4 regions of the Sphingobacterium sp. 18053 genome follow, and region 2 is predicted to be linked to each of the others. Evidence: riboswitches for the same ligand, from Rfam matches in the RefSeq annotation. Region 2 holds a riboswitch; each other region holds the start of a gene.
What was found. Region 2 has a riboswitch for thiamine pyrophosphate ahead of pnuC (nicotinamide riboside transporter PnuC). Riboswitches for the same ligand answer to the same signal wherever they lie in the genome.

Region 1 (8,356 bases), on a different contig from region 2:
CTTATTCTTTGTTTTACATCCGCAAAGCTATTGGCAGTACCGCCGATTATTTTTCCTGCACCCAATATGTCCCGGGCAGCTGTGACGCTGCAGTCATCCAGTCCCAAGTGCACGCCATCTGCGTCTACAGCCGCTGCAAGCGAAGGATGGTCATTGATGATACAGCTGGCACCAAATTCGGAACAGGTTTGCTTGATCTGTTCTGCAAGCATGTAGCGGCTCTTTTCATCGGCGTCCTTCCATCTGATCTGTATCCATTTGGCCCCCGCATCCAGCGCTTTCAGTATGTTATTTTTTTGTTCAGTTAATGTTTGTCCCTGCGATATATATTGGAGTTTTTCCATAGTTTTTGTTTGCATGCTATAAAATTTTGAACTGGCTCAGGGTGCTTCCATAAAGTACCATATAAGGCAATTCCATCTGCACCTTGCTGCATCGGGATAAGACAGTTATCTTGGTTTATCCCTCCAAGACCGATGAGACCAACAGTAAAGTTGGAGCGTGACGGGAGCTGATCCAACCTTGCATTATGCACTCCATACCCCACTTTAGAGATGCTCGGAAATAATGGACTTAGAAAAGCATAGGCCCAACATTCATCAAGGCTATTGAATTGATCGATATCATGAACAGATGTTGAACAGATTGTTGTAGGCAGCATTTGATTTGTTGATCTATCCTTTCTATTCTTTTCGTTCATATGAATACGTGCGATTCCGAGCTCAGCCGATAGGTGAGGGTGGGAATGTAGGACCAATCTGTCCAAATATGTGGAATCTATAGATTCCACATATTTGGACATTTGTAGGTCTGTAAAATGATACTTGCGCAAGTGCAGGATATCGAGTCCTTCTTTGAACAAAGCGTCTATAATCCCTTTTTCGGAAGGGATCGTTTCTGCTGCTGTCAAAGCGATGATCATGAATAAATCTCTTTTCCTTGCGCGATGAATTCCTGCGATTTTTCCAGCATCCCTTGTGCGGCACTATCTCTGATTTCCTGCGTAATTTTCATCGAGCAAAATTTGGGACCGCACATGGAGCAGAAGTGAGCCACTTTGGCCGCATCTGCCGGCAATGTTTCGTCATGATATTCCCGTGCTGTATCTGGATCCAGGGAAAGGTTGAATTGATCTTCCCATCTAAATTCAAATCTCGCTTTACTCAAGGCATTATCACGGTATTGTGCACCTGGATGTCCTTTGGCCAAATCGGCCGCATGGGCAGCTAGTTTATAGGTGATTACACCGTCTTTAACGTCTTTTTTATTTGGTAAGCCCAGATGTTCTTTGGGCGTCACATAGCAAAGCATCGCACATCCATACCAACCGATCATCGCAGCTCCAATGGCTGATGTGATATGGTCATAACCTGGAGCAATATCAGTTGTTAAGGGACCCAAGGTATAAAATGGAGCTTCGTCACAACAGGCCAATTGCTTGTCCATATTCTCTTTGATCAATTGCATAGGAACATGGCCCGGACCTTCGATCATCACCTGAACATCGTGTTTCCAGGCGACCTTGGTGAGTTCGCCCAGTGTTTCGAGCTCAGCAAATTGAGCCGCATCGTTGGCGTCCGCAATGGCACCTGGACGGAGACCATCGCCAAGTGAAAAAGCAACATCATATCGCTTCATGATCTCACAGATCTCCTCAAAATGAGTATAAAGAAAGTTCTCTTTGTGGTGGAAAAGACACCATTTGGCCATGATAGACCCTCCTCTGGAAACAATTCCCGTTACTCGAGATGCTGTGAGATGGATATAACGAAGCAGTACGCCGGCGTGTATGGTAAAGTACGAAACACCCTGTTCGGCCTGTTCAATCAGGGTATCTTTGAATATTTCCCAGGTAAGGTCCTCGGCCACTCCCTTCACTTTTTCGAGCGCCTGATAGATTGGTACTGTACCGATTGGAACGGGCGAGTTACGGATAATCCATTCGCGGGTTTCGTGAATATTTTTGCCAGTGGATAGGTCCATGATTGTATCGGCTCCCCACCGACAGGCCCATACCGCTTTCTCAACTTCTTCCTCTATACTTGAACTTACAGCGCTATTGCCAATATTGGCATTAATTTTAACAAGAAAGTTGCGCCCGATAATCATGGGTTCACTTTCAGGGTGATTGATATTATTAGGGATGATCGCTCTTCCGGCAGCGATTTCCTCACGGACAAATTCTGGTGTAATAGCTTTATCATGTGTTCTAGCACCAAAGTTTTGCCCTTTATGCTGATGATCCATTCCGGGGGTACTGGCCGTGAGCTGCTCCATACGTTGGTTTTCACGGATAGCAACGTACTCCATTTCTGGGGTAATAATGCCTTGCTTTGCATAATGTAATTGGGTGACATTCCTGCCGGCAGAGGCTACTTTTGGTTTATGACCATAGGCAAATCGGAGTTCATCCAACGTTGGATCAGAAAGGCGTTTTTGTCCATATTCAGAGCTGATGCCAGGCAGCTGTATGACATCCTGACGATCCAATATCCACTGATCGCGAAGGCGAGGGAGGCCTTTCCGGATATCGATATGGACGGTGTCATCCGTATAAGGTCCAGAAGTATCATAGATTGTTACCGGCGGATTAATTTCTACCTCTCCATTCGTTAATTTGGTTGGACTCAAGGAGATTTGACGCATAGCGACTTGAATAGGAAATAGTTTTCCGGATACAAAAATTTTCTTTGCATTTGGAAAGGGGGATTGCGTAATTGTTTCAGCTGTCATTTTTTTCTGTATTGGGTGAATTACTCGGTTGATTTTTTGGGAATGGCTATCCGCCCTGAGATGCGGTAATTAAGATAATCTGATCGTAAGGTTTAAGTGTTGTCGTAGCCCAGTCCTTTTTGGGGATGACTTTGTTGTTGATGGCTACAGCCACACCCTGAGTTTTGCCAGATAATTCCAAAAGCAACAAGCCTTCAAGTGAAGTAAGTGGGGGGTCGAAAAATCGAATCTGATGGTTTATTGTAAGTTCCATTCCTTAATTTTTTTGGTAAAACTTTAGGAATGGCTACACAAAGGCACAGCAATGCACCTTGTAGACAGCTCACTTTTCCCTACGCCAGTATGATCCGGATCAGGTTCTAAGGGTAAAATCTCAGCCTGCACGAGCAGACACCCCTAAAGTTGCGACTAAGATAAGGTTATTTTTATGAAAGTTGCAAGAAATTTATTTTGCAGACTTAGACATATTGTGCAGGAAAGTACAGGTCAGTATGTGGGAAATATTTGATATATTAGTTTTTTGAATCAGCTAAAACAATTTAACAACCACCAAGAATAGTATCTTTTAATGCGTAGGATTTTATTGACAACACTGTTGTGTATCGCTAGCAACACTTATGCCCAACCTAAAAACAACTGCAGCGCCGTGCAGTTGACATGCGAACATTTGGTCAATCCATTGGGTATTGATGCAATTCACCCGAGACTTAGCTGGCGACTTGAGGACCAACGTAAAGGTGCGGTACAACAAGCTTATCAGATCCTTTTAGGGCAAGATTCGCTGGCACTGCTGAAAGAGACAAAAGATAGCTGGGATAGTGGCAAACAGCTCAGTTCTTCCATGTTAGTGCCCTATACCGGCACACAGTTAAAGCCACAGACTAAGTACTTCTGGAGGGTTAAAGTATGGGATAAGGATGGTGTATCAACACGTTCTGAAATAGCATCTTTCGAAACAGGAATGATGGGAATGGACCTTTGGAAAGGAAAATGGATCAGCGACAATAAGGATATTCATGCGCGGGAAACGCCTTATTTTAGAACAGAATTTAAGGCAAATAAGCAGGTAAAATCTGCCCGCGCGTATATTGCCGCAGCAGGATTATATGAACTTTCCATTAATGGCCAGCGCGTTGGCGACCATCGTCTGGATCCAATGTATACTCGATTTGACCGACGCACATTGTATGTCGTGACGGACGTAACCCAGCAGCTTCAAAAAGGAGAGAACGCCATTGGCGTTGTTTTGGGGAATGGCTGGTATAATCATCAACCACTGGCCGTTTGGAACTTTGATAAAGCACCATGGCGGGCCCGGCCAACATTCTGTTTAGAACTGAAAATCGTTTATATCGATGGAACGACGGAAACCATTGTTTCGGATAAGCAGTGGAAGACAGCTTCGGGACCAATCACTTATAATAATATTTACACTGGTGAGCATTACGATGCAAGACTGGAAATACCTAACTGGGATAAACCAAAATACGATGATTCGGCCTGGCAGGCTGTTCAGTATAGAAATGCGCCATCTGCATATATCGTTTCCCAACAGATGGTACCGATTCGGCTCGTGAAGTCCTATAAGCCAAAATCAGTGACAAAGATAGACCAACGTACCTATGTGTTCGATATGGGGCAGAATATGGCCGGGATTACAAAAGTTAAAGTGAAAGGAGCTGCGGGTACTATGCTGCGTATCAAGCATGGTGAGCGGTTGTTGGCGGATGGGCATCTTGATCAGTCCAATATTGATGTTTATTATCGGGGCGATAAGGAAAAGGAGCCCTTTCAAACTGATATATTGACCTTAAGTGGTCGGGATGATGAGTTTATGGCAAAGTTTGGTTACAAAGGGTTTCGTTATGTCGAGGTTAGCAGCAGTGCCGCAATTGCATTGGATAGTTCGGCTGTGACCGCCTATTTTATGCATAGTGATGTGTCTGCTATTGGACAGCTCAAGACATCGTCAGCGTTGGTCAATAAACTATGGACAGCGACCAACAATGCCTACTTGTCCAATTTGATGGGCTATCCTACAGACTGTCCGCAGCGCGAAAAGAACGGTTGGACAGGGGATGGGCACCTTGCGATTGAAACAGCTTTATACAATTTTGACGGGATAACAGTTTATGAAAAATGGATGGCGGATCATCGTGATGAACAACAGGAGAATGGTGTCTTACCCGATATTATTCCAACTGGCGGATGGGGCTACGGTACCGCAAATGGTTTGGATTGGACAAGCACCATTGCCATCATTCCATGGCAGATTTATCAGTTTTATGGAGACCCACGTGCATTAGAAGAATGCTACCTAAATATCAAACGCTATGTCGATTATGTAGACGGAATCAGCCCGTCTGGGTTGACAACGTTTGGGCGTGGAGACTGGGTGCCAGTGAAGTCACAGTCCAATCTGGAGTTGACCTCGTCTGTTTATTTTTATGTGGATGCGACCATCTTGGCTGCTGCGGCCAAATTGTTTGGATACACAGCAGATCAACAAAAATATGAACTGCTAAGCGAAAAAATTAAGACGGCTATCAACGCTAAATTTTTAGATGCTTCCAAGGGTGTTTATAGCAATGGAACACAGACCGAACTGAGTGTACCTCTCTATTGGGGTGTTGTACCCAATGAAATGAAAGCCCGTGTTGCCGCCAACCTGAATAAGAAAGTGGAAGAGACCAACTTTCATTTGGATGTAGGCGTATTGGGTGCTAAAGCATTATTGAATGCGTTAAAAGATAACGGTTATGCAACGACAGCCTATAAGGTCGCGGTACAAGATACCTACCCGTCTTGGGGATGGTGGATTGTAAATGGAGCGACAACATTGTTGGAGAACTGGGATTTAAAAGCAACACGGGATATTTCAGACAACCACATGATGTTTGGCGAAATCGGTGGTTGGTTTTTTAAATCTATCGGCGGGATTCTTCCAGATCCTAAACAACCAGGATTTAAACATGTGCTCTTAAAACCCATCTTCCCCCAGGAACTGAAAGAATCTTCTATTTCTTACGATTCACCCTACGGTAAAATTGTTTCCGAATGGAAGTTAACGGATAAAATGATCGTATATAATATCCAAATACCTGCTAATGCGACGGCAACATTTTATCCACCGGATAATGTTAGAAGCAGCGATATCGTCCAATTGGAGGCTGGTAAACACAGGCTGGAGCTGAAACTCAAGTAAGCATAGGCTCCGACTTGTTGTTTCGTTGTCTTGACTGTTGGTTTTATTCTTTTATGTAATAATCTATTGGAGGGCTTTTGCGAGTTTACCAAGCTGTTTTAATTTTAAGGCGAGTTCATTGCTCCAGGGTAAGCCAATACAGAGACGCATGCAATGGTGAAATTGATCCTGCAAGGTGAAGATCCTTCCCGGTGAAATGCTAATCTGTAGTTTAAGCGCATAGTTGTATAGTATGCCTGTATCGATGTGTTTTGGAAATTCAACCCATAGGGCGAGTCCGCCCTGTGGGCGGCTTATTTTAGTACCTTCTGGAAAATGGTCCGAGATGATAGCGGCATACTGCTGGTAGTTTTCTGTTAATGATCTACGGAGTTTACGTAGGTGGTTTTCATACTTTCCTGTTAATAGAAAATTTCCCACCGCCTCGTTGATGATCGCTGTAGATGACAGGGAATGGATCAGTTTTAATTTGATAATCTGCTCCTTGTATTTTCCAGGAGCGACCCATCCGACACGGAAGCCCGGAGCCAATGTCTTTGAAACTGACCCACACCAGAGTACATTGCCATCGAGGTCAAAAGATTTGCAACATTTGGGGCGTTGGGTGCCAAAATGGAGGTCGCCGTAGGTGTCATCTTCGATCAGCGGGATATGATGTTTTGCTAGCAGTGATACAATTTCCCGCTTGTTCTCATCCGGCATACAATAGCCCAAAGGGGTGTTAAAATTGGGGACCAGTAAACAAACTTTGATTTCGGGCAATAGCTTTTTGAGGGCTTCAATGTCTATTCCCGTAATGGGGTCAGTGGCTATTTCCAGCACCTTAAGTCCCAGGCTAACGGCAAGTTGGAGGATACCCGGATAGCAGGGGCTTTCAAGAGCCAGTGTATCTCCAGGTTTGGTTAAGGCCATCAGACATAAAACCAAAGCATTCATACAGCCGTTGGTGGTAACGACCTCATCTTCGTTTAGATTTCCACCCCAGGCCAATGAACGTACTGCTACCATACGACGTAATTTTATATTGCCCTGCAAGGGCTCATATGCTGTGCCACCATCACTGAGCTCCTGTGTAGCGAGAACGATTTCTTTTTTCAACTTTGCGGTAGGCAGGAGACTTCCCGAAGGAACACCGATCGAAAATAAGGTTAAATCCCGGCGCCCCATGGTTGAATACACTTTATTCATTAATTGATCTGGTTCTCGGTTATTGGCGATTGGAATAGGTTGACTGGCTGTGGCCAAAGGAAGCTGCAAATAGTTTGGAGGACTAACGAAGTAGCCGGACTGAGGTTTGGACCGTATAAGTGAACGTCCTTCCAGCGCTAGAAATATCCTTTTTGCTGTATTTATACTGATACCGTGTTCAGCACTTAGATTTCTCACTGAAGGTAGTTTCTCGCCAGCTTTTAAGACACCTGAATTAATCTTATTGGCAATATTGTCTGCTATTTCATTATACAAATAATCTTTTTTCATAAAATAAGGACTAATGTCTGTCTTCAAAGGTAACTGTGTCCATTGAATTATCAAAAACTGTGACTGTGCTTAGTTCTTGTAATGGACGAACTTTGTGTAAAAGATGGAAACATGGCAGAATTAAGTATAAGTAAATTACAAGAAAATACCGCAAGCGGTTGGTTAAACGGTTTTATTGGTGTGGTATTGTTTAGTGGTTCGTTGCCAGCAACACGAATGGCGGTTTTAGCATTTGACCCCGTATTTGTGACGCTAGCCAGGGCTTCGATTGCAGGTATATTGGCACTGGTAACATTGATGGTTTTTAAGGAAAAACGCCCGAAAAGAAAACAATTGGGTTCGCTATGCATCGTTGCAATAGGATGTGTCGTTGGATTTCCCTTAATGAGCGCTTTGGCCCTGCAGCACATCACGTCTGCTCACTCCATCGTTTTTATCGGTATTTTGCCCGTATCGACAGCCGTATTTGGTATTATACGCGGTGGCGAGCGTCCGAAGCCAATCTTTTGGCTGTTCTCTGCTTTAGGGAGTTTACTGGTGATCGGCTATGCGCTGGCACAAGGACTAACAGCCTCACCTTTAGGTGATGTTTTAATGATTTTATCGGTCATTCTCTGTGGTTTGGGCTATGCTGAAGGCGCTAAATTGACCAAGACGCTGGGTGGTTGGCAGGTCATTTCCTGGGCTCTGGTTTTGTCGCTGCCGTTGATGTTGCCACTTACTTTTATCTATCTTCCATCGTCTTTTGATGCTGTGCCTATGGGCGCCTGGGCTAGTTTAGCCTATGTTTCCTTGTTCAGTATGTTTATTGGCTTTGTTTTTTGGTATAAAGGACTTGCCCAAGGCGGTACAGCGACCATAGGACAGTTACAGTTATTACAGCCATTCTTTGGTTTGGCCTTAGCCACCTGGCTTCTTCATGAACAAGTCAGTGTTGGC
Region 2 (8,356 bases):
ATTTTTAAGGCGTTCCAAATTAGGATCCCCATAGATAGTAGCACTAGTTTCGGTTACAAATTGAACACCTAAATTGTATCGGCAAAACTCCCGAAATCTTCATTTGTCCTTTAACAAAAAAGACTATCCTAGGATAGTCTTTTTTGTTTATAAGCTCTTTTGCAACAACTTGTGTTGCGAAGCCGTAAAAATGTTCCGGAAGATTATATTGATTTCATGTTCGATGGCGGCCCCTGAAATTCCGGTATGTGGATAGAGTCTTATTGTATTTGTCAAGATAGATTCCACAAAATCTCGACTTTGTATCCCTATCTGTTCATAAATTGCTGCATTATCATTGCCATCATGAAGATTTTCCCAAGAAAGAGCGGCCAAATTCATTATTGCTTCCGTCCGATTAACATAATCTTGCTGAAAGTCATCAAGTACCCTAAACGCTTCTCTACTTTCAGTCTTCTCCCATTTGGATTGATTGCTTTTTAACACAAATAGTTTTTCGATTAAATCCAAAAAGCGCTTATACATTCCCGTAAAGTTGGCCAGTAAAGTCAATTCCGCAAAAGGCATAAAGGGATATTGATACAACAGCTCGCTACGTGTACTTTTTGCCGCATCAATCTCAAAAGACTGCCTACCATCAACAAGTATGTCTTCCAGCGAAAAGGAATGCGAAGCCGTAGCCTCCAATCCAAATGTATCCCAGTCGTAATGCACCAGTACATGGTCACGATCCACAAAAAATGATTTTATTAGTGGTTCACCTTTTTCGTCCAACACGGGTTTTCCTGCCTCCTGAATTGCAGCATTTAAGGTAAAATAGGTTAAATGAGGAGCACCGGTAGCATATCTCCAAAAACCGCGGAGCCGATAATGTTCACCTTCACGTGTAGCTGTACCTGATGCCTGTCCACTGCCGCCAAAACAAACCCGATCCGTTTTGAAAATCTGATCTCCTAAAACCGGATCAATAAAACCGACAAAGAGATTTGCTCCTGAGCATAACGTTACTGTCCAAGCTAATCCCCCATCCCAATAAGCCAGATCAGCCAATAAATTGAGCCCTTCAGGTAGACTTAACCCCAATCCACCCAATGCAGGTGGAACCCAAATCTTAAACCATTTCCGACGAAAAATAAGTTTCAGTTGTCCATCCGACAATGTTTTCTGATGGATTCCCTTAGCTTGATTATCTTTCAGAATAGCAATATCTTCGCTACTGAGTTGCATATCTTTCTTCACTTATTATTCTCCTCCAATTAAAATATCCACTAAATGCCATAACAAATAAAAACAAAGTCAAGCCCGAATAAAGAAATAACCCTTTATGGATCAGTAAAGGAATTGCTATCAGATTACTGATATTCAACAATATCCAATTTTCTATCTTCCGTTTTGCCAATAACCACATCCCTGCCCAAGCTGTACAGGAAACTGCAGAGTCCCAAAGTGGTACATCAGAATCCGTTAAATGTACCAATCCGAAATAAAACAACAGAAAACCGAGAGCGCAGATTCCCCCTACTATCCACCATTCTTTCGGCTCACAATGCGTTATGGGAGCTGCAACATCACTACTATATTTCCAATAGATCCAGCCATAGATGCTCATGATCAAATAATAAAGATGTAGTAATATTTCTGCATATAGTTTCGCATGGAATAATACGTAAACAGAAATTAAGATACCAATAATCCCAAAAATGTAATTGATCGATTTATTTTGCCGGGAAAACCAAACCTGTAAAACACCAAAGGATACCCCTAGCCACTCCGCGATGGTGGCCTGTTGGATCTGTTTTATAAAAGCTTCGAAAATTGTTTCAGAAGTCATCGCCTTGTTTATTATTTCGTGTAATTCATAATAAACCTATGGGAGAAAAACGGACGTTTTTATTGAAATTAAATCCCTACGCCAGCATTACCTGGATCAGGTATATAAAAGCGATTGTACAAGGAGGTACAATCGCTTTTATTGGGTATAATCTCAGCCGAGAATGACCATGGTCATTCCAAGCACCCCATAAGTATATTTTCTGTCGAATTGATTATTCTATATCAATCAATTTCAACGCTTTGTGCGTACGCGTACGCGTTTCTTTACATAGTTGCGCATCATCGTTCAATGATTTCCCGTGTGAAGGAATCATTTCACGTAGTTTTTTACGGTATTCATCTGATTTCGCACGTTCAGGGAAACATCTCTTCAACAGGCTGATCATGATAGCAACTGAGGTCGAAGCTCCAGGAGAAGCTCCTAATAGCGCTGCAATAGAACCATCTGCACTAGAAACGACCTCTGTACCAAATTCTAAAATTCCACCTTTCTTTTCATCTTTCTTGATGACCTGAACACGTTGTCCTGCTTTCTCGATAACCCAATCCTCCAATTTAGCTGTAGGCATAAATTGTTTTAAAGACTCTAGTTTATCTTTTGGTGACTTCATGACTTCAGTAATAAGATACTTCGTCAAAGGTAAGTTGTCAAGTCCGGCTGATAACATCGGACGGATATTGGACAGTTTGATAGAAGCGGGTAAATCGAAGTAAGAACCTTGTTTTAAGAATTTAGTTGAAAAACCTGCATAAGGTCCAAACAATAACGCTTGTTTGCCATCAATATAACGTGTATCTAAGTGCGGTACAGACATTGGAGGAGCTCCAACAGAAGCTTTTCCATATACCTTCGCATGATGTGTATTAATGATTTCTTCATTTACACAACGTAGCCATTGGCCCCCTACAGGAAATCCGCCATAGCCTTTCGCTTCCGGTATTCCAGATTTTTCCAACAATAACAACGAGTGGCCACCGGCCCCAATAAATACAAACTTTGCTTTGATTTCTCTCTTTGTTCCTGTCTTTAAATCTTTGACCTCCACTTCCCAACGGCCATCTTCTTCACGTTCGATGTCGATTACTTCATGGTTTAAGGAGATCGAAATATTTTCTTTATTTTCAAGATTAGCGATCAAATCACGTGTCAACGACCCAAAATTAACATCAGTACCCAGATCCATTTTTGTCGCAGCGATTTTTTCGTCGGCCTCGCGTCCTTCCATCATCAATGGAATCCACGATTTCAACAATGCCGTATCTTCGGTATACTCCATCCCTTTAAACAAGTTTTGGGTCGTCAATGTTTCCCATCTTGTCTTTAGGAATTTAGCATCTTTTTCACCAAAAACCGCACTCATGTGTGGAATACTACGGATAAAATTTTCAGGTTGGGCAATAATGCCTTTATCAACGAGGTAGGACCAAAATTGCTTAGACACTTCAAATTGCTCAGCAATTTTAACTGCTTTATCAATCTTTACAGAACCATCTTTCTGTTCGGGGGTATAATTTAACTCGCATAAGGCAGAGTGACCCGTGCCAGCATTATTCCAAGCGTCAGAACTTTCAGCAGCCACAACATCCAAACGCTCAAGAATTTCAATATTAACGTCTGGGCTTAATTCATTGATTAGAGTACCCAAAGTAGCACTCATAATACCGGCGCCGATCAGAACAACGTCAACTTCTTTATTTGATTTTTTGCTCATGTTTTTGTGATTGATGCAAATTTAATATAGTTTTTGGTAAACGTCCAAGTCTTTTGTCAAAAAACTGTACTTTTTAGAACCACTTATTCAAAAATACCATTGATTTATTAAAATAATCCTAAGTGAGCGATCGCTTACCGTAAAATTTTAAAATTGTTTCCTGAAAACACTCCCCCACTCCAAGATAAACACAAGGTCAGCACACAATGTTTTTCTATTTTAAACCGTTATTTATCGAAAGATTTTGTGTTATAATATAGTTTTAACATTTTTGCAGAACATCGAAAGGCAATAGTGTACACAATAGCTAAAAAACAAGATCATTTATTCGCTAATACGACGGCATCGAAAAAACACAAGCACTGTGGTATAACCAAGATAAACCAAATGGAAACGAGTTCATGTTTCGTATTGAATTCCAATAACAGACGGGCTGTGAGAGAAAGACAGCGCGTGGAAAATGGACATAAATGCCCAAGTGTGAATAATTGAAGAACAAATAACTTATACAGATGAAAATACTTGAAGGAAAAATTGCTTTAGTAACAGGAGCATCAAAAGGAATCGGAAGGAAAATTGCGGAAGTGTTTGCACAACATGGTGCCAACGTCGCTTTTACATATCTTTCTTCTGTCGAAAAAGGACAGGCGCTGGAACAGGAGCTTCAAGCTTTCGGCACCAAAGTGATTGGTTATCGCTCTGACGCTTCAAAATTCGAAGAAGCAGAACAATTAATCAATGCGATCGTTGCCGATTTTGGAGGATTAGATATCGTTGTAAATAATGCCGGTATCACAAAAGACGGCTTGTTAATGCGTATGACCGAAGAGAATTGGGATGATGTATTAAATGTCAACTTAAAATCTGTCTTTAACGTTACAAAAGCTGCTTCGAAAATTATGATGAAAAACCGTAAAGGTTCATTTATCAATATGTCTTCAGTTGTTGGAGTTCAAGGAAATGCTGGTCAGGCAAATTATGCCGCATCGAAAGCTGGTATTATTGGGTTCACAAAATCTATCGCTAAAGAATTAGGTTCTCGTAATATCCGTGCAAACGTAGTTGCTCCAGGTTTTATACGTACCGAAATGACTGATGTACTGGATCCTAAAGTTGTGGCTGGATGGGAAGCCGGAATTCCATTGAAACGTGCTGGCGAACCAGAAGACGTTGCCAATGCATGTCTTTATTTAGCATCTGATTTATCAGCATACGTAACCGGACAGGTTCTTCCTGTTGATGGTGGTATGTTATAAAATAAACAGGCTTAGGTTAAGTTTTCTTAACTTGACCTAAGCCTGTTCCCTAGTTATATTTCAGGGCCTATCCTGATCTATTTCTACGAAACACCTATACACGCCACAATTAACGGTGTTCTTTTCCAAATTTTAGTTAATTTTGTCTATCAAATTTTTAAATGCTATGACGAACTGGAAGGATTTTTTTGACATTAAAACAGAGGATGATTTTAATCAGCATTGTTTAGATACCTACCAATTCCAAAGCCAGCATTGCAAAGTTTATCGTGACTATATCAGACTCCTTGGGCGAGAAAAAGACCTTATTCAGCACTATACGGATATTCCTTTCATGCCCATCGAATTTTTTAAGACTCAACAGGTTATTGCTGAAGGAATGGAGGCTGAAATCGTATTCTCGAGTTCGGGTACAACAGGTATGGTCACCTCAAAACATCTGGTCGCTGACCGGAGTATATATGAGCGAACTTTTCGGAAGATTTTTGAAAGTTTCTATGGTCCGCTAAGCAACATCGCCGTCCTTGCATTGCTCCCATCCTACCTAGAGCGAAGTGGTTCGTCGCTGATCTATATGATTGATGATCTCATGAAGCAAAGTGAACAACCTGAAAGCAATTATTTTCTCTATAACCACCAAGAGCTTTACGATACACTTATTAAGCTCAAAAATAAAGGCACAAAGACCATCCTCTTTGGCGTAACGTATGCCCTACTCGACTTCATTGAACAATATGCCTTTGAATTTCCTGAACTGATCATTATGGAAACCGGCGGAATGAAAGGTAAGCGTAAGGAAATGGTGAAACAGGAAATCCATAAACTCCTGGAAGAAGCCTTTTCTGTCCATGGTATCCATTCTGAATATGGCATGACAGAGTTACTCTCACAAGGCTACTCTTCAGGTCAGGGAATATTCTATCTTCCCAAATGGATGAAAATCTTGATTCGAGATACCAATGATCCTTTAAGCCTGATTCCTTTGAATAAAACTGGCGGTATCAATGTAATCGACCTCGCCAATCGCTACTCGTGTTCATTTATAGCCACACAAGATTTAGGCAAAGTATATCAGGATGGATCTTTTGAAATATTGGGACGTTTTGACCAAAGTGATATTCGTGGTTGTAATCTCTTGGTTCAGTAATGATCTAACATGATCAGCGCGGCATTTGCCAAACGGCTTGGTTCCCTCAAGGCAAGTTGCCTATACCACAATAAAAAACACCTGGTCTTAATGCACGGCCAGGTGTTTTTTTATTCGAATTACGATCCTTATTTCAGACTCGGATCTTCAAAGGTGTTGCCCGATCGCATATCCCCTGAGTCATATCCTTTTTTAAACCATTCCATACGCTGGGCGGATGTACCATGTGTAAATGATTCAGGAACAGCATAGCCCTGTGCTTCCGTCTGTAATTTATCATCACCAACAGCAGCTGCAGCTTTCATCCCGTCCATTATATCATTATAATCAATTTTTACATCTGTTAATTCATTGATGTAATGCGCCCATACACCAGCATAAAAATCCGCTTGCAGCTCGGTCATAACGGAAATCCTGTTATTTTCACGCTCACTCAGTTTCCCTCGGGCTTGATTGGTCTTCGGCAATAATCCCACCAATTGTTGGATATGATGTCCAACTTCATGCGCAATTACATATGCCATAGCGAACTCTCCCTTTGCACCGAATTTATCCGACAGTTCTTTACTAAAGCTCAGATCCAGATAAATCTTTTGATCACCCGGACAATAAAAAGGTCCGTAAGAAGCCTGCCCCATACCACAACCATCCGTTTGTGTTCCCCCATCGTAAAATACGAGTGTTGTAGGGGTATAATTTTTCTGCATCTGCTCTTTAAACAGCTTTGCCCAAACATCCTCGGTACTCTGAAGTACAGTTAATGAAAATTCAGTTAGTCTTTTTTCCTCAGGATTTAACTCACGCGGCTGTCCCGACTGTTCAGTTTGCGCCCCCATATTTTGGGCTTGCTGTAAGAGTTGCATCGGATCTCCACCCATCAAAAATCCAATGACCAAAACAATAATTCCACCAATTCCTCCTAAAGCAATTTTTCCTCCCCCCGACATTCCACGACGGTCCTCAAAATTACCACTTTGCTTGCCTCCTTGCCATTTCATAGTATTCCTATATTACAGTTAATAATCTTTTCTAATGTTGGTTAAACACAAATTCGGTACCAATGTTCTACATGAAGTAAATTTATTTGAAGAAAAAATTTACTTCACTTTACCTCATAGCCCGCATCATATAAATAAATCTACCAGCAAACAAATGAAAGTCATAAGCAAAAACAATGCTTTATAAGAGTAAAAACAGGAATTATTTCCCTAAGTCGTGATATTCGTCATTGCACATCAAAGCAAATTTGGCTAAGTTTGGGCTTTCAAAAAAACTGACATGAAATTAGAAGAACAATTACAAGCGAGAGCTGGCGGGAAATGTGAGCTGACAGGCGAAGATGCTACTTTAATTGCCTACACATTACCACCGGAAATAACATCAAATTTGGACAATACTTTACTGATTTCAGAAACATTGGTCAATCAGCTCAACAAAACGGAGCAATTAAATCCAGACGACTGGAAATTCCTTCCAAATGCGATGTGGTCCGAAAACCCATCGGTGCAAATTGTATGCTGGCGTATGTTAAACCGATTAAAAAATGAAGGCTGGGCGTCTGAAGCACTGGATATCCTCTATCTCGACGATGAAACACTATTGGAAGCTAAGAAAACTGGAGATCATGAAAATGATGGCTATGTTTCTTTTCATGAAGATAGCATCGGGCAACGACTGTTGGAGGGCGATACTGTTGTTCTGACAAAAACGCTTGACGTGAAAGGTTCCTCCTTAAAAGCGACTTTAGGCACCGTGGTTAAGAATATTCGACTAGTAGCAGACAATATCGAACAAATTGAAGGAAAGATTGAAGGTCAAACAATCGTTATACTGACCAAATATCTCCGTAAACAAAATTAAACTAGACTTTTCGACTAAATAATTAAGGCTTAAACTGGTGTTCATTCCTGTTTAAGCCTTAATTATTTAGATAGATAGCTGTCACTATTGCGGATAATTCCGCACAAATTCAAAACGATAGTTTGGATGTTGTTTGAGACTATCGATCAAATCCGATAATAACCGCTGTCCTTTTTTCGTTTGATACATATTATCATGTGTCAATAGCACAACATTGTTTTTCGTATAAGAGGTACCTTTACGAAGTAAATTCTTCATTTGGGTATACAACTGATTCACCGATAGGTCTGGCTTCCCTGTAACACCATTAATCTTCCACTCACAGTCCCAACCAATTACTTTATAACCATTCTGGTGTAGTAACTCGGCCGTCGAAGCCCCACTTTTCAAATCAACCTTTTTACGGTCTCCGATATACCAGATATTTCGTCCCGGCAACCGCACTATTTTATGTGTTAAACCCAGTGATTGCTCAGCAAGTTCAAAATCTTCAAAAGCCGTCTGTGGATTCGAATAGAAAGTACTGTATTTATTGTGCGCATGCCAGT
Region 3 (8,356 bases), on a different contig from region 2:
CTATATAGACAGAACCATCTTTTAAATTGACAACAAAGCCTCTAACACCGACTTGATCTGCAACCGCCTTGGTTGTCAATCTAAAAAAGACCCCCTGTACTTTACCTCTTATTGAAATATTCAAATGTTTCATCTGTAACTTATTTTTTCTTCCATCGGTCAGATGGAACTTACCATGACTATAGTTTCGTTATTATAGTCATGGACGGTTCAATAAGAGCAAAAGTACAGAAGTTTTGGGGAATTAAATACTACGCTAAACGTTTTACCTTAACATCTTCATTTAGGCGCATGTGTTCCATACCTTGCAACAACACAATCCCAGGTTTTTTACCCACTTCAAGTGAGCCAAATTCATTCTCAATGTTCAACGCGATAGCACCATTGATTGTAGCCCATTGAATAGTCTGCAAGAAATCCAGATCCTCAAAGTGCGCATGCAATACCTTTAGCTCCTCCAAAATGGACAATGTATCGTTTGAAGCTAAACTGTCCGTTCCGATTACCAAACGCTGTCCGGCATTCATAAAATTCTGAACCTTTGGTAATGTTCCCTCAATATAAAGGTTGGCTTTTGGACAGAGACACCACATCACATCACGATCCATACGCTCTACAAAATCCAAATCTTTAAGAGAGGTATAGGTGTTATGAACCAACAATAATTTATTTGGATAAGGCAAATAAGGAAGATAAGACTGAATCGAATTTCTTGCCTGCGCCTTAATCGCATCAGCATTTTTTCCTATACTTTTATAAAAGTCCAAGAACTCACCCATTTTATAACGGAACAGTTTATTCTCCTCTTCACTTTCTTGATTGTGAATACTGATAATATTTGTTTCCGGAACCATCTTCTTGAATTTCTTAAAAAGGACCTTCGAACAAGAATAGGGAGCGTGCGGAGTAATGGATACATGCCCATTCCTAAACTCTTGGGTCAACGATTTAGCCTCCTTTAACTTAAAGTCAGCTTCTTCAGGTTCAATTCCGAGCACCTCCACAAATGTGTGATATAATATCTGTGAATCTTCCTTCAATTTTGAAGAATTATCAGTGTTGGCGTGATCTCCGACTGCGACAATACCATTTTCGTACATATCTCGATCGGCTTTGGCCATAGCGTCATCTATTTTTTTCATCGATGCCGACCGCGTTGTCATCACCTTACTGAGAAAGCTCGGAAGCCCCGTACCTTTAGGAACAATACCTTTCATATGCGACAATTCAATGTGGCAATGTGCATTGATAAAACCTGGAATTATCACTCCTTCATATCTCTCAACCTTCGTTTTATCTGAAGGTGTAAATGAAGTTGGGTCATAGATACCTTGAATTACCCCCTCCTCATCTACCGAAACAATACCGTCTTTTATTGGCATTGAAGTAATCGGCAGAATATAATTAGCGCTTAAATATTTTAACATTTTATCTCCTCACTATCAATTTAGTAACTAAAATTTTTTGACCTGTATGAATACATACCTCTAGTAGAAAAATTCATGCCAAGGTACCTAAAAAGAACAATAAATACCAAAAACAACAATTTGCACAAATTTTTAACCAAAAAGAAATAATACCGCAAATCCACTCTTTTCCATTTGTCATAAATTACTTCTTTATACTTCATTTCAATTTTAAATTTATATATTCGCAGCATCGAATAGGGGTGCCTTGTTTTGTCAGGAACACAAATAAAGGCTGAGATTATACCCAACAGATTAAATTCTGTACACCTGATCCAGATAATGCTGGCGTAGGGAGAGGTTAGTTAAATAGTGCGGTCATAGTAACCCCTTGCTATGATTTGTTTAACTCAAACAAAATACATTACCATGATCAAATTTTTGATTTGTAGCTCCTTAGCTACTATTTCAAGCCAAATTGCCATTGCGCAACAAAATCTGACAATTAAAGCTGTAGACAATACTAATCAGACCCCCTTACAGTATGTTTCCATATCCATAGATGGACAAGCATCCTTCGCTGGCCAATCGGACAAAAATGGACTGATTAAACTATATCGTATCAATACAGGTAAGCACCAGATCCAGGTATCTTCTCTTGGATATAAAACATGGAGCCAAAATGTGGATGTTAAAGACAATTTGGAGCTTACGGTAGCGTTAGAACCTAGTACAATTCAAATGGAAGAGGTACTTGTTCAATCTACCCGTGCCAAAAGAAATGCTCCTACAACCTTTAAAAACATCTCCAAAGAAGAAATAACGCGTAATAACCTCGGCCAGGATATTCCATTCCTTTTAAATCAGACTCCATCCGTGCAGGTCAATTCCGATGCCGGTGCAGGTATAGGTTATACCGGAATGACAATCAGGGGATCGGATAATCAACGAATCAACGTAACATTAAATGGAATCCCTTTAAATGATGCGGAGAGCATGGGTTCATTTTTTGTAAACCTTCCCGACTTTGCCTCTTCTACCGAGAGCATCCAAGTTCAGCGTGGTATTGGGACTTCGACGAATGGTGCCGGATCATTTGGAGCCTCATTAAATATTCAGTCCAATACGTTAGTCGAAACCCCTTACGCAGAGCTCAACAATTCATTTGGCTCCTACAATACCTGGAAAAATACAGTCAAGGTAGGTACCGGGCTAATTAACGACAAATTTGCCTTCAATGCCAGATTATCTCGAATCAGTAGCGATGGTTATATCGAAAGAGGTAGTTCAGACTTACAATCTTTTTATGTGGACGGAGGTTATTATGGCAAGAAACATATTTTAAAAGGAATTGTATTCTGGGGAAAAGAAAAGACATATCAAGCCTGGAATGGCGTTCCCGAACCATTGATTACTGGCGATCGATCACGCATGGATGACTATGCAGATAATGCACTCGAAATCTCGGGCGCAGAGAAGGATCGTTTCATGAACGCCGGCCGGGATTATAATCTATATACGTATCAAAATCAAACAGATAATTATACGCAGAAACATCATCAACTTCATTATACCAATATCCTGAACGACAAATTGACGCTCAATACAGCCCTACACTATACAAGAGGTTATGGTTACTATGAAGAAATGAGACCCGGAGATAAACTAAGTAAATACGGTTTGCCTAACGTCATCATTGGTAAAGATACCATACAAAAAACAGATCTCGTCCGCAGGAGATGGCTTGATAATTATTTTTATGGCATGACCTATGCCCTAAATTACAGACCGAATGATCAGCTTGAAATTACTTGGGGTGGAGCTTATAATCAATACAAAGGAAAACATTATGGCCAGGTGATTTGGGCACAATATGCATCAACAGGTTTTCTTGACGATAAATATTACTTCGGGAAATCACAAAAAAATGATTTCAGTAATTTCTTAAAGGTCGATTATAAACTAGATAAGTGGATATTAATGGCCGATATTCAATATCGGAATGTAGATTACCACATGTATGGTGATGATGATAAGGTGAAAAATTATAATTATCATCCTAAGTTTAATTTCTTAAACCCTAAAGCTGGTGCAACTTATTTGCTAAATGACCATTCAAATGTATACGCTTCTTATGCCTTTGCACAGAAAGAACCTGTTCGCAAGGATTTTATAGAGAAAAATAGCGCCTTACCCGACCCGACCCCGGAGAAAATGCAGGACATCGAATTTGGCTATCGCTTTACAAATGAAAAATTCAACATCGGATTGAATGGGTATGGCATGTTTTACAAGGATCAGTTGATCCCAACAGGTGAAATCAGTGATACTGGCTCTCCAATTCGACAAAATGTCAAAGATAGCTATAGAATGGGGCTTGAATTCGATGGATCATGGAACATCAACAAGCAGTTCAACTGGAAAGCAACAGCTAGTTTCAGCCAAAATAAAATTAAAGACTTTGAAGAGGTAATCGGTGATACAAGGATATTTTATTCGAAAACAGACATTGCTTTATCTCCGGGAACGATTTTGTCAAGTAATTTTTCTTATAGTCCGATAACATCACTTACATTCTCTCTTCTATCCAAATTTGTAGGAAGACAATATCTAGATAATTCATCTGCGAAAGAGAGAAGCATTTCCTCTTATTTTGTCAACAATCTGTTAGCAAACTATAGCTTTACAGCATTAGGTATCAAAAACATCAGTGCAACTTTACAGGTCAACAACATCTTCAACGAAAAGTACGAAGCCAATGGCTACACCTTTGGTTGGATGGAAGGTGATACCCGAAAATATTATAATTTCTATTTCCCACAAGCACCAACAAATTTCCTATTGGGCTTGAATTTCAAATTTTAGAAACAATTTATTTAAATAAAAAAACGTCTCTTTTTTCCTGAGGAAGCAAGAGACGTTTTTTATTTAATATGGTGGATAAATTGCACATTACATCGTGTTTAACAATCGGAATTTTTACCTTTGGTTTTATACTTTTCATTATGCGCGCAGTTATACAACGAGTGAAAAACGCCTCTTGTACGGTAGATAATCAGATTACAGGCCAGATCCAGAAGGGTTTAATGATTTTATTAGGAGTTGAAGAAGCAGACACAACAGAAGATCTTAAATGGTTAGGACAGAAATTCATCAACTTACGCATCTTCGAGGATGAACAGGGCTTGATGAATAAATCGATACAGGATATAGACGGAAATATCTTACTCATCTCACAATTCACCCTCTTTGCTCAAACAAAAAAAGGAAACAGACCTTCTTTTATCAGAGCAGCAAAACCGGATAAAGCCAAACCAATGTATGAAGAGATGGCTTTATTGTTAAGTCAATTGCTCCAAAAAGAGGTTCAACTTGGCGTATTCGGAGCAGATATGAAAATCGACCTACTGAATGATGGTCCAGTTACCATCGTCATGGATACAAAAGATAAGGACAACTTTTAATTTTTTATTGAAAAAGATGACAATTAAAGAAGCACAAGAGGTTATTGACAAATGGATCAATAGTACCGGAGTACGTTATTTCAACGAACTGACAAACACCGCCATACTCATGGAAGAAGTCGGTGAGGTTGCCCGAATAATGGCTCGGAAATACGGAGAGCAATCTTTCAAAAAATCAGACAAAGAAGTCAATTTAGCAGATGAAATGGCCGATGTATTATTCGTTTTGATGTGTCTTGCCAATCAAACGGGAATTGATCTAACAGAAGCTCTGGAACAAAATCTTCAAAAGAAATCAATTCGGGATGCCGACCGCCATAAAAACAACGAAAAACTTAAATAATTGGAGATAGTATTGTTTGTACAACTCTTTGAGATAATATTAAAGTTTTAAATCGAATACGATGTATAAATTCATAACCTATTCGCTCATAGCGAGCATATGTCTTGCCTCTTGTGCGACAAAACAACAGCTAAATTCTAAGGTCGAGCAGGCCAGTACTTTTAATAAGGCTACCGTAGTCACAGCGCATCCTTTGGCTTCAGAAGTCGGCGTAAAGATTTTAAAACAAGGTGGAAATGCAATAGATGCTGCAGTTGCCGTGCAATTTGCTCTTGCAGTTGTTTATCCCAATGCAGGAAATATTGGCGGCGGCGGCTTTATGCTCTACCGCGATCATCGGGGTAATTTAGATGCCCTAGATTTTCGTGAGAAAGCTCCTCAAAAAGCATCCCGGGATATGTATCTCGATGCCCAAGGTAATGTTATTCCTGAGTTGAGCCTTTATAGTCAATTGGCCTCAGGCATCCCTGGGTCTGTTGCCGGTATGTGGGAAGCACACAGAAAGTATGGCAAGTTGCAATGGAAAGATCTCGTACTCCCAGCAATACAGCTAGCCAGAACAGGTTTTAAAATCAGTCAACGACAAGCTAATGAGTTTGAAAGCCATAAAGATCGTTTTGTCAAGCTGAATCCCTCTGGTGCTGCAATTATCAAAACCAAAGCTTGGAAAACAGGTGACCTATTTATCCAGGAGGAGCTAGCGAAAACGCTGGAAAGAATCGCAATAGAAGGGCGAGACGGCTTCTATAAAGGTAAAACGGCCGACTTAATTGTTGCCGAAATGGGCAAGGGGAAAGGCATTATTAACCATCAAGATCTACTGGATTATCAGGCACTTTGGCGTATCCCAATTTCCACAAATTATAGGGGCCACAAAGTTATTTCCATGCCGCCGCCTTCGAGTGGGGGAACATCTCTTTTGGCCCTGCTCAAATCAGTCGAACAGTTTCCACTTCAACGCTGGGGCTTTCAAACCGATTCAACCATTCGTGTCATGGTCGAAGCTGAACGTTATGTATATGCCAATCGGGCCAAATATTTAGGAGATCCTGATTTTATTAGGGTACCCGTCCAACAGCTTATTGACTCCAGCTCAAATGCACATAAACTCAATTCATTCAATTTCCGTAAAGCGACATTAAGCAAAGATGTCAATGCAGATGTCATTCCTGGCTATGAAAGTGAACAAACGACACATTTCAATATCGTAGACGAGCAAGGGAATGCAGTATCCATTACAACAACACTCAATGATTCTTATGGCTCGGGAGTATTTGTGGCCGGCGCAGGTTTTCTCCTAAACAATGAAATGGATGATTTCTCTGTGAAAACCGGTGTCCCAAACATGTATGGGCTTACAGGAGAAAAAGCGAACGAGATTCAGCCCGGCAAAAGAATGCTCAGCTCAATGACACCCACTATTGTAGAAAAAGATGGCAAACTATTCATGGTTGTGGGAACCCCGGGGGGATCAACTATCATTACCTCTGTTTTTCAGACTATCCTCAACGTTATTGACTTCCGACAAAATGCACAATCGGCAGTGAGCCTGCCAAGATTTCATCATCAATGGCTTCCTGATCGCATTGATGTCGAAAATAACGCTATCAATGCCAATTTACGTGGCCAATTAACAAAAGATGGCTATACGATAAATCCGAGAGGGGCAATCGGCCGTGTGGAGAATATACTTGTCTTACCAAATGGTAAATTACAGACAGGAGCCGATCCACGTGGAGACGATACAGCGAAAGGTTATTAGATTAAAAATGATTAAACTATTTGATGCAATCCCTATCTTACAAGAAATAACATATTATGATTCAAAGGAACTACAACAGGATTTTCAGAGCAACATTAGCGACCATATTTACGTTAATTTTATTTTCAAACTGCAAAATACTTCAAGGGCCTGATCTTACAAAGATACAAGTTGGTATGACCAAAGCACAAGTTATTCAAAAACTTGGAAAACCAGATGCTATTGTGGCTGCTAAGAAGTATCAGGAAGGCATCTTAGAAATATACGAATATAATACTCCTCAACTTGAAAATCCAGTAGATTCAGCCTCAGGATTGCGTCAATATTGGTTACATTTTTTTAATGACGAGCTGCAGGAATGGGGTACTAAACGTAATTATTCACCTCGAGAATACGATCATTATTACGAGAAATATAGAAGGCGTCATTAAGTACAAGGCATAAAAAAACCTGTTATCTAAGATAACAGGTTTTTTTTATAAGGATGAATCTTACATCATTCCACCCATACCGCCACCCATTGGAGGAGCACCAGCACCTACAGGGTTTTCTTCAGCTTCGTCAGCTAATACACACTCCGTAGTCAATAACATTGAAGCAACTGAAGCTGCATTTTCCAATGCTACACGAGATACTTTAGTTGGATCAATTACACCAGCAGCGATTAAGTTTTCGTAACGGTCTGTACGCGCGTTGTAACCGAAATCTGCAGTTCCTTCTTTCACTTTTTGAACGATCACAGCGCCTTCGATACCTGCATTATTACAAATTTGACGCAAAGGCTCTTCAATAGCACGTTTGATGATATCAATACCGATTTGCTCATCTTCGTTTTCACCTTTAAGGTTTAATAAAGCCTCTGTAGCGCGAATGAAAGCAACACCACCACCAGCGATAATACCCTCTTCAACAGCAGCACGAGTTGCATGCAAAGCATCATCAACACGGTCTTTTTTCTCTTTCATTTCAACTTCAGTAGTCGCACCTACATACAATACAGCAACACCACCTGACAATTTAGCCAGACGCTCTTGTAATTTCTCACGATCGTAATCAGAAGTTGTTGTTTCAATCTGTGAACGGATTTGAGAAACACGCGCTTTGATGTCTTCTACATTACCTGCACCGTTGATGATTGTTGTATTATCTTTGTCAACTTGAACTTTCTCAGCTTGACCTAAATAAGATAATTCAGCATTTTCCAATTTGAAACCTCTTTCTTCTGAAATCACAGTACCACCTGTCAAGATAGCGATATCTTCCAACATAGCTTTACGACGGTCACCGAAACCTGGAGCTTTAACAGCTGCAACTTTCAACGAACCACGGATTTTATTAACAACTAATGTTGCCAATGCCTCACCATCTAAGTCCTCAGCAA
Region 4 (8,356 bases), on a different contig from region 2:
ACAAAAGTACTCATTGAGCACCCAGCAGCCGATAAAAGTGTATCAAAAGAAGATTACGATGGGTTGGTCAAGGAATTAAATGAAGGAAAAGCAGACTGGCAAATAATCACTTACGCAAATTCTGGACACACATTTACGAATCCCGAGTCACCCGAATATAACCCCGTAATGGCTAAACGTGCCTGGGAGCACACCTTATTATTTTTGAAAGAAGTATTAAATTAAATAGCAAAGTCAACAACAGCAATATCGACCCAAATGAATTATAACGTGAAACTGCACATTTATCCGATTATCGTTCAGTTGTTAATATTGCTGTTGTATAGTCCCATCGCCATATCACAAACAGTAAAATCGCTAACCATAGCTAGTCCTTCGCAAGCAATATTGTTTGTCACCAATGAGTCCGATAAATCGACCGATTTTATCATGCGTCTACACGAAAAAAATGCTGCTGAGATTTTCAAACAGGTACCTTTTAGCACAACAAAGTTATTGGTCACAAAAACTGATGCAAAAAAACTTACATTCATCGTTAAAAATCACCAGTGGACCATCGACGTATTGTCATTGAAGCAACGTCATGCCATGATCTTGTTTGATGGATTAGCAAAACCCAAGATCATATACGATAGTAATACCTATCTGGCAGCAGCCAAACCGATATTAAACACCAGCACACCAATTGCGTCAAAGAAAGCTTCGGCACAATATAATGCCTCACATTTCTTTGACTCAATCGCACAAGTTCAATTTATTCCATCCGGGCAATATGCAGCGGCTGTTATCGCAAATCCCGCTCTTCCTCTTTATTACAGTCAGCGTAAGAATATATGTGACGGCACTTATGTAATGCAGCAGTTTTCGGACGAAAATGAGGTGCAATCCGGTGCAATTATGACGACTGTATATGAAGAAGGCAAAGAGATCACATCGAACAATCTTTCCGGGGGAAATAATTATTACAACAAAAGATGCTATAATCAATTCGGACTTATCGACTCCATACAGTACCTTCAAAATAGTAAGTGGAGCAGCAGTACAATTTACCGGTATCTCCCAAATGCCATTGTTTCCTACGATCCTACATTTGAATCGGCGATGATTTATCACTTGAACAATAAACTCCAGGTTATAAAAAATGAATCCATTCATTTTGTATATCAACGGAGAGACTGGACCATTTACAGTTATGATCAACAGAATCGAATTACTGAAGAGATTTCGGGCAGAAATGATCAAAGAGAAAGTCGCGTCCGCTATCAGTATGATAGTCCGGAAACAAGTGACTACTCACTACGCCAAACCTTCGATCAAAGCGATCGACTGACAGCCGAAATCAAGCGATCGTACCGAGCCAACGAAACGATTGATGAGTTTTATTATGAGGGTGTATTACAACAAAAATCTATTGTAAAAGATCTCGGAAACTGTACCTACGAAAGCTTGATATATAACAAGGAGGGAAAGTTAACAGCAAAATACATACAGGCAAAGAAAACCAACTAAACGAACAGAAAAACTGCACTAAGCTCAGACAATAAGATTCTTGATTTTGATAAAAAATATTCGACGAAACACGGTAAAAAACACATTTCTGCACTAATTTTGATAGCGATACATAAACGTCAAATTGAGAAAAAGAAAACTGATCAGTCAACACCATCCCATACTCTATTTTATTGCAGTATGGGCGAGAAGAGTGCAGCGCAAAGCCGTTTGGCTATTTGATAATAAGAAATACAGCACAGCTAAATCAGCTGAAAAACTTCCCTTTCGTATTAAAAAGCATCAGTCTGTCTTATTAAAAAAATTGGGCGAAAATAATATGCAACTGCAGATTAACAAAGTTACCAACCTGAAAATTGCAGCAGCACAGATTAATAGCATTCTGATCAGACCGAAGGAAACCTTTTCATTTTGTAAACTCGTTGGACTACCCACTGTAAAAAAAGGATATCTGCCCGGCATGGAGTTATCCTTTGGTGAAGCAAGAGCGGGTATTGGCGGTGGAATCTGTCAAATATCCAACCTCATCCATTGGCTTGTTATCCATAGTCCACTCACCGTCAATGAACGTTATCACCACTCTTTTGACCCTTTTCCTGACGATGGCCGTGTTTTGCCATTCGGTAGTGGAGCTACCGTCTTTTATAACTATCGTGATTATCAATTCACCAACAACACGCCTTACACCTTTCAAATAAATCTCTGGTTCACAGACAAATGTTTAGAAGGTGAATTGAGGATCGATCAAGAACTGGATTTTGCGTATCATGTCTTTGAAAAAGAACATCAATTTCTTAAAATAGACAATCAGTTCTTTCGTAAAAATGAGATTTGGCGCGAGAAGTTTTTAAAGTTTCAGGGTGGAAAAGTTTTAGAGACAGAGCTCTTGACCAAAAATTTTGCCCGCGTCACCTATGTTCCTACTGCGTATATTGAAATTAGTGCCGATCAAAATACGGCCGATTAATTCAACAAGCTAAGTGATCGAAAAATGACTGATATGAAAAGTCCTCTTTTTTGTTTAAGTTTGGTCTGGCTTTGGGGGTATTCTGTATAGAATTGAGATAGTCCCTTTGAACCTGATTCGGTTTATACCGGCGTAGGGAAAAGCAAAAATCCACTGTACAGCATACTCCTTTACTGCACAGGCTATCGCTCTTCTTCCCTCCAAGGCCACAAAGTACATCTTAGCATATGTAAAAAGAATGGAAGATTCAATTATCAATTTATTAGAGCAGCTGAGGGTTGAAAAACCCCTTGTACACAACATCACAAACCTAGTCGTGATGAACAATACTGCCAACGCACTTTTAGCCTTAGGAGCGTCCCCTGTGATGGTACACAGTCCATTAGAAGTACGCGAGGTTGTCGATATTGCACAAGCTCTTGTCATTAATATCGGCACCTTGAGTGAAGAAACAGCCGAAGCTATGCTGGTTGCTACCGAACATGCCAATACCATTGGACGGCCATGGGTACTTGATCCTGTTGGTGCTGGAATATCAGCATTCCGCAATGATTTATTATCCAATCTACTGGATCTTAAACCAACAGTTATTCGTGGAAATGCATCAGAAATCATGACGCTGTACAACTTCAACCAACCGAACACAAAAGGAGTCGACAGCACGACAGCAAGTAAAGATGCCCTCCGATTTGGCCAATTATTACAAGAACAAACCGGCTCCATTATCTGTATTTCTGGAGAAGTAGACTATATCCTTTCACAGCAATACCGGGTTGAAGTTTTTAATGGCAACCCTCTAATGACACAGGTAACAGGACTTGGCTGTAGCGCTACTGCACTTATTGGCGCATTTTTAGGTGTTACAGACCAATATTTTGAAGCAGCTGTTGCCGGTGTGTCCATTTTGAGCTTGGCGGGAGAACTCGCTGCCCAAACAGCAGCTGGCCCGGGTACCCTGCAATTGAATCTCTATGATGAACTCTATCAGCTCAATGCAGAACGTCTAAAATCAAAGCTCAAGATCAAACGCTATGCGCATTAATCCGCTTTTCCCCTACCCTCTATATTTGGTGATTTCTGAGCGAGACTGTTATCCTCAAAATTGGCTCAGTGTCGCCGAAGAGGCCATTATTGGTGGAGTCGATCTTATACAACTGCGCGAAAAAGCTGACGATCCGGCTACATTTTTGGATAAAGCCTTGCGCTTGAAAAAACTGACCGATCATTATGGTATTCCGCTCGTGATCAATGATGTTGTAGCAATCGCTGCCCAAATCGAGGCATGGGGAGTACATGTGGGTCAAAATGATTTCCAGCCGCTCGCTATTCGTGAAAAATATGGCGATAAATTAACTATTGGCTGGTCAATAGAAGACATGCAACAACTGGAAAGTCAACAAATGTACGCCGTTGACCACCTTGGTGTAAGTCCCATTTTTTCAACGAAAACAAAGGTGGATACGGTTACTGAATGGGGAATTGCGGGTTTAAAACAACTTCGGAGTAGGACGGAAAAACCATTGATCGCAATCGGAAGGATGAACTTACAAACTGTAGAAGAGACCTGGAATGCAGGTGCAGACTCCATTGCAGTCGTTTCGGCCATATGCCAAAGTCAAGATCCCAGAGCTGCCAGTGCACAACTAAAAGAACTATTAAAATGACAAAAGATAAAAAATACCGCGTCCCCACTGTACTCAGCATTGCAGGTTTCGACGGTAGTGGTGGTGCAGGTATACAAGCAGACACCAAAACGATATCTGCATTAGGATGTTATGCCATGAATGTCTTAACTGCCCTACCCGTACAGAATACACAAGGTGTAAGAAATATTTATGAAATTCCTACGAACGCTGTCCGAGACCAATTAGATGCTATTTTTGACGACATCTATCCCGATGCAATCAAAATAGGGATGGTACACAACATTGAACTTGTGGAGCTTATTAGCAGCTATTTAAAAGAATATAAGGGACCTATTGTTTTTGATCCAGTCATGGTATCGACCAGCGGGCACAAGCTCATTCACGATGATACAATTCAGGCCTGCATAGAACTTCTTTTTCCTTTAGCAACGCTGATTACACCAAATTTAGATGAGGTAAGTGTTTTAGTAGACGAAGTTATTGACAATGTCGAGAAAATGGAAAAAGCGGGAAATAGCTTGTTGGCCAAGGGGTGTCAATCCGTACTGATTAAAGGCGGGCATCTCCAAAGCCAAGAGTTAACATCCCTGTTGTTCCAGCAGAAGAATCCAATAATTGAATTCAAATCACAAAAAATTAACAGCAAAAATACACATGGCTCCGGTTGTTCGCTTTCTTCAGCAATTGCGAGCCATTTGGCACAAGGCGTTGGCCTCGTTAGCGCAGTAGACTTCGCATTGGCCTATATACACGCAGCAATAGCTGGTAGCAAAGACCTCGTCATTGGCAAAGGAAATGGGCCATTAAATCACTTCCACAATCCGATTAAACTTATTCAATATGAACTGGACTGATCATGCCTGGGATTCAATAACATCAATTTATTCAGATATACTTGCTATGCCGTTTATTGTTCAGCTTAGTAATGGCAGTCTTCCCCTGGATAAATTTCAATTTTACATGCAGCAGGATGCTTTCTATTTAGAAGAATTTGGCCGCGTCCTTGCTTTTATAGGTGCTAAAAGCACGGATAATCAACAAGCATTGGACTATTTCGAATTTGGTCGCAATGCGCTTCTTGTTGAACGGGCACTACACGAAAATTACTTTCGGGAATTTGGTTTAAGTCCTGCCGACAATGGCAACAAGATCGAACCAACCTGCCATCATTATGTCCATTTTCTTAAAAGTGTAGCCGCTTTCGAGAGCGTTGAGGTCGCTATGGCGGCAACACTCCCCTGTTTTTGGATTTATAAGGAGGTCGGAGATCACATTGTATCGACAGCAAATACACAAGGAAATCCCTATTCCAAATGGATAGAAACCTATAGCGGTGAAGATTTTGCACAGGGCGTTATCAAAGCGAAAAACTACGTTGACAAAATTGCAGCAGAAACTACTGCAACAAAACGGGAGAAGATGCGACAAGTATTTATAACAGCTTCCCAATTAGAGTATCAATTCTGGTTAGCAGCCTACAAACGAAGGGTATGGTAAACAAACTATTGTCCGATACCGAACAGTTGATGTTCAAAAATGAGCATTAACGAAAATAGCACTCAGGAACAAAACTAGTGTTAATCAGTATTTTAAACGGATTTAAAGTTTTGGCATTACTATTATACTATAGGTGGCAGTTAACAATAGAGCCTGTGCATAAGCACATAAGAAACGATAAAAAGGGAAATTAAAATGAAACTTTCAGTAACAATAAATTTAAACTAATAACAGAAAATAATGAAAAGAATCTTAACCATTGCCTTTATTTCATTTTTATATGTAGCTCAGGCACAAGAACGCGAAACGCGCAAGATCACTGCTCCAGATGGCATTTCATCGGCAACTTCACTACGTGTGGATTACATTCATTCAAATCGAAATGAAGTTGTTGTTGAAGCAAACAACCCTGAACATTTATCCCTTATCGAAACGACCGTAAAAAACGGTACATTGTACGTACAGTATAAAAGAAATACGCAAATTAGAAATGCGAGAAACAATCGTGTAATTGTTTATTCAAGTAAGATACCAACACGTTTCTCAGCATCTTCTAGCAGTTCAATTCATACCGATGAAACTATTAAGGCCGATAAAATTTCTGTTGACGTATCTTCTTCAGCAAGCATATCTCTTAAAAAATTAATTGCGGATGATATAAGCCTTTCAACCAGTTCTTCGAGTAATTTAACAACGGATGTGAGCAGTAAAAATTTGCAGGTATCTGCAAGTAGTTCGTCCAGCCAAGACATTTCAGGAAGTGCTTCAAATTTAAATTTGAACACCAACTCATCGGCATCGGTTGATATGAGCCGTTTCTCAACGACAAATGCCCAAATACAAGCGAATTCATCTGCAAATGTAACGCTCAGCGTGAAAGAAAACTTACAGGGAAAGGTTTCTACATCTGCAAGAATTGCGTTAAAAAATCAACCAAAAAATGTCCAAGTTGACAAATCAACTAGCGGCAGAGTAGTACTATAATTTTTAGTGTGGTCTTTAATAAAGACTGTTTGTTTATGTTTAATGTTTAGTTAGCTTAAAGGTGATACATACCCCAGTATCACCTTTGCTTTTATCCCCCTTTTTGCTCACACTTCTCCTTCTCCTTCTCCTTCTCCTTCTCCTTCTCCTTCTCCTTCTCCTTCTCCTTCTAAATTTACACATTAATCACCTCAAAAAGCAGTATCAGGAAATTAGTGAGATCGATAGCAACACCAGATTTCTACTCAAAAAAAACTATTTTAGGTCTCGGTTTCACGACATTTTTTGTATATTAATATTCATATAAATGACAAACTTTCGGCGTAATGGATAATTTTTTAGCGACTTGTATAAAGCAATTTCAATATTATAAATCATTGGGTGATAAAACATTTACACAACTAAGCACTGAACAACTCTTTTGGCATCCAAATGATTCAAGCAATAGCATTGCATTAATTGTAAAACATTTAGGCGGAAATATGCTTTCCCGTTGGACGGATTTTCTCAGCACAGATGGTGAAAAAGAAAATAGGAACCGGGATCAGGAATTTGAGAACAGCTGGACAGATCGCGATGAGCTTATTACCTATTGGAATGCTGGATGGGCTTGTCTATTTCAAGCAATTGAATCTCTCGGAGAAGAAGATCTCGTTAAAATCATCTATATCCGTAATCAAGGACATACTGTCATGGAAGCGATCTTGCGGCAACTCGCACATTATCCTTACCACATCGGGCAGATTGTCTATATCGGAAAAATATGTTTGGATGATAAATGGTCCACCTTATCGATACCCAAAGGTCATTCAGCTTCCTATAATAAGGAGAAATTCAGCCACGAAAAACAGCAACAACATTTCACCTCCGAGTTTCTAAAAGGGAATCAGGAGAATATGTATTAAATAAGCTTTTACACTCCATTAGCACAGTAATTACTTGAATGAAAGCATTGGATTTTAACCTATTTTTCGCAAACTTTTAAGTATATTTGTCATACATACAACTATTCTTTTTTAGTTGATTTCATTGGTAAGTACATTGTTTTAAGACTATGAAAAATTCGATTAAGATCATTAACAATTACGAGTATAAAAAGTTATTTCTACCTGATGTTTCTGAGCACAATTTATTCAATGAGAATAAAATTCAAGTCTATCGAATTGAAAATTACCTACGCAGTATCCTGATGCCTGTCATCCCCTATCGTACAACGTTTAATTTTCTCATTTTTGTAACGAAGGGATCCCTGACCCAACATCTCGAAAGCGCATCTTATACATTAACTGAAAATCAAGTCATTAATATCAAACAAGGCAATATCACGGCCACGCTGGCAATTTCTGATGATGTAGAAGGTTTTTTTGTGGTCTATGAAAATGAAATTGTGACTGATATTGAACTCGGTATAAACGATATCAAATTTTTCAATTCCCATCCATTTACCACACTAAAAGTACATGTAGCGCATTGGATCCAGCAAATGTTGATATTATTGGAAGAAGAACTTTTTACTGAGGGCCGTGTGATGGAAGTCTGCATTGCAATGATGCAGTGTATCTTATTAAAGGTGATAAAATCGGATATTGAAACAAAGGCCCCGATGAGCCGACAGCTAGATATTGCTTTCCGTTTTCGCGAATATGTACAAAAATTCCATATCGATCATAAAAACGTATTATTCTATGCCAATTTATTGCATATCTCTGAAAACTACCTCAATAAATGTGTTAAAGAAGCGACGAATAAACCA

Region 1: it holds a riboswitch for thiamine pyrophosphate, as region 2 does, so the genes downstream of both, thiS (sulfur carrier protein ThiS) here and pnuC (nicotinamide riboside transporter PnuC) in region 2, are expected to answer to the same signal.
Region 3: it holds a riboswitch for thiamine pyrophosphate, as region 2 does, so the genes downstream of both, GVK91_RS22810 (TonB-dependent receptor) here and pnuC (nicotinamide riboside transporter PnuC) in region 2, are expected to answer to the same signal.
Region 4: it holds a riboswitch for thiamine pyrophosphate, as region 2 does, so the genes downstream of both, thiM (hydroxyethylthiazole kinase) here and pnuC (nicotinamide riboside transporter PnuC) in region 2, are expected to answer to the same signal.

Annotation. Positions count from the first base shown of each region.
Region 1 covers NZ_CACSJW010000008.1:18,668-27,023, reverse strand. Annotated here, with positions in the region: gene GVK91_RS18700 (thiamine phosphate synthase) at 1-359, opposite strand, end outside; gene GVK91_RS18695 (thiamine phosphate synthase) at 305-922, opposite strand; gene thiC (phosphomethylpyrimidine synthase ThiC) at 919-2,733, opposite strand; gene thiS (sulfur carrier protein ThiS) at 2,780-2,986, opposite strand; TPP riboswitch at 3,046-3,141, opposite strand; gene GVK91_RS18680 (alpha-L-rhamnosidase) at 3,302-5,938, shown strand; gene GVK91_RS18675 (PLP-dependent aminotransferase family protein) at 6,002-7,417, opposite strand; gene GVK91_RS18670 (DMT family transporter) at 7,529-8,356, shown strand, end outside.
Region 2 covers NZ_CACSJW010000004.1:319,421-327,776, forward strand. Annotated here, with positions in the region: gene GVK91_RS11205 (acyl-CoA dehydrogenase) at 148-1,227, opposite strand; gene pnuC (nicotinamide riboside transporter PnuC) at 1,214-1,831, opposite strand; TPP riboswitch at 1,887-2,031, opposite strand; gene GVK91_RS11215 (malate:quinone oxidoreductase) at 2,046-3,545, opposite strand; gene fabG (3-oxoacyl-[acyl-carrier-protein] reductase) at 4,058-4,801, shown strand; gene GVK91_RS11225 (acyl transferase) at 4,968-5,948, shown strand; gene GVK91_RS11230 (neutral zinc metallopeptidase) at 6,077-6,946, opposite strand; gene GVK91_RS11235 (alkylphosphonate utilization protein) at 7,227-7,808, shown strand; gene GVK91_RS11240 (polysaccharide deacetylase family protein) at 7,893-8,356, opposite strand, start outside.
Region 3 covers NZ_CACSJW010000010.1:184,424-192,779, forward strand. Annotated here, with positions in the region: gene GVK91_RS22800 (acylphosphatase) at 1-133, opposite strand, end outside; gene GVK91_RS22805 (amidohydrolase family protein) at 252-1,427, opposite strand; TPP riboswitch at 1,656-1,781, shown strand; gene GVK91_RS22810 (TonB-dependent receptor) at 1,836-4,271, shown strand; gene dtd (D-aminoacyl-tRNA deacylase) at 4,412-4,870, shown strand; gene GVK91_RS22820 (nucleotide pyrophosphohydrolase) at 4,887-5,213, shown strand; gene ggt (gamma-glutamyltransferase) at 5,275-6,975, shown strand; gene GVK91_RS22830 (hypothetical protein) at 7,032-7,406, shown strand; gene groL (chaperonin GroEL) at 7,467-8,356, opposite strand, start outside.
Region 4 covers NZ_CACSJW010000003.1:50,651-59,006, forward strand. Annotated here, with positions in the region: gene GVK91_RS07320 (dienelactone hydrolase family protein) at 1-225, shown strand, start outside; gene GVK91_RS07325 (hypothetical protein) at 271-1,509, shown strand; gene GVK91_RS07330 (VanW family protein) at 1,634-2,476, shown strand; TPP riboswitch at 2,540-2,632, shown strand; gene thiM (hydroxyethylthiazole kinase) at 2,715-3,518, shown strand; gene thiE (thiamine phosphate synthase) at 3,508-4,140, shown strand; gene thiD (bifunctional hydroxymethylpyrimidine kinase/phosphomethylpyrimidine kinase) at 4,137-4,976, shown strand; gene tenA (thiaminase II) at 4,963-5,619, shown strand; gene GVK91_RS07355 (DUF2807 domain-containing protein) at 5,860-6,603, shown strand; gene GVK91_RS07360 (DUF1572 family protein) at 6,930-7,508, shown strand; gene GVK91_RS07365 (AraC family transcriptional regulator) at 7,658-8,356, shown strand, end outside.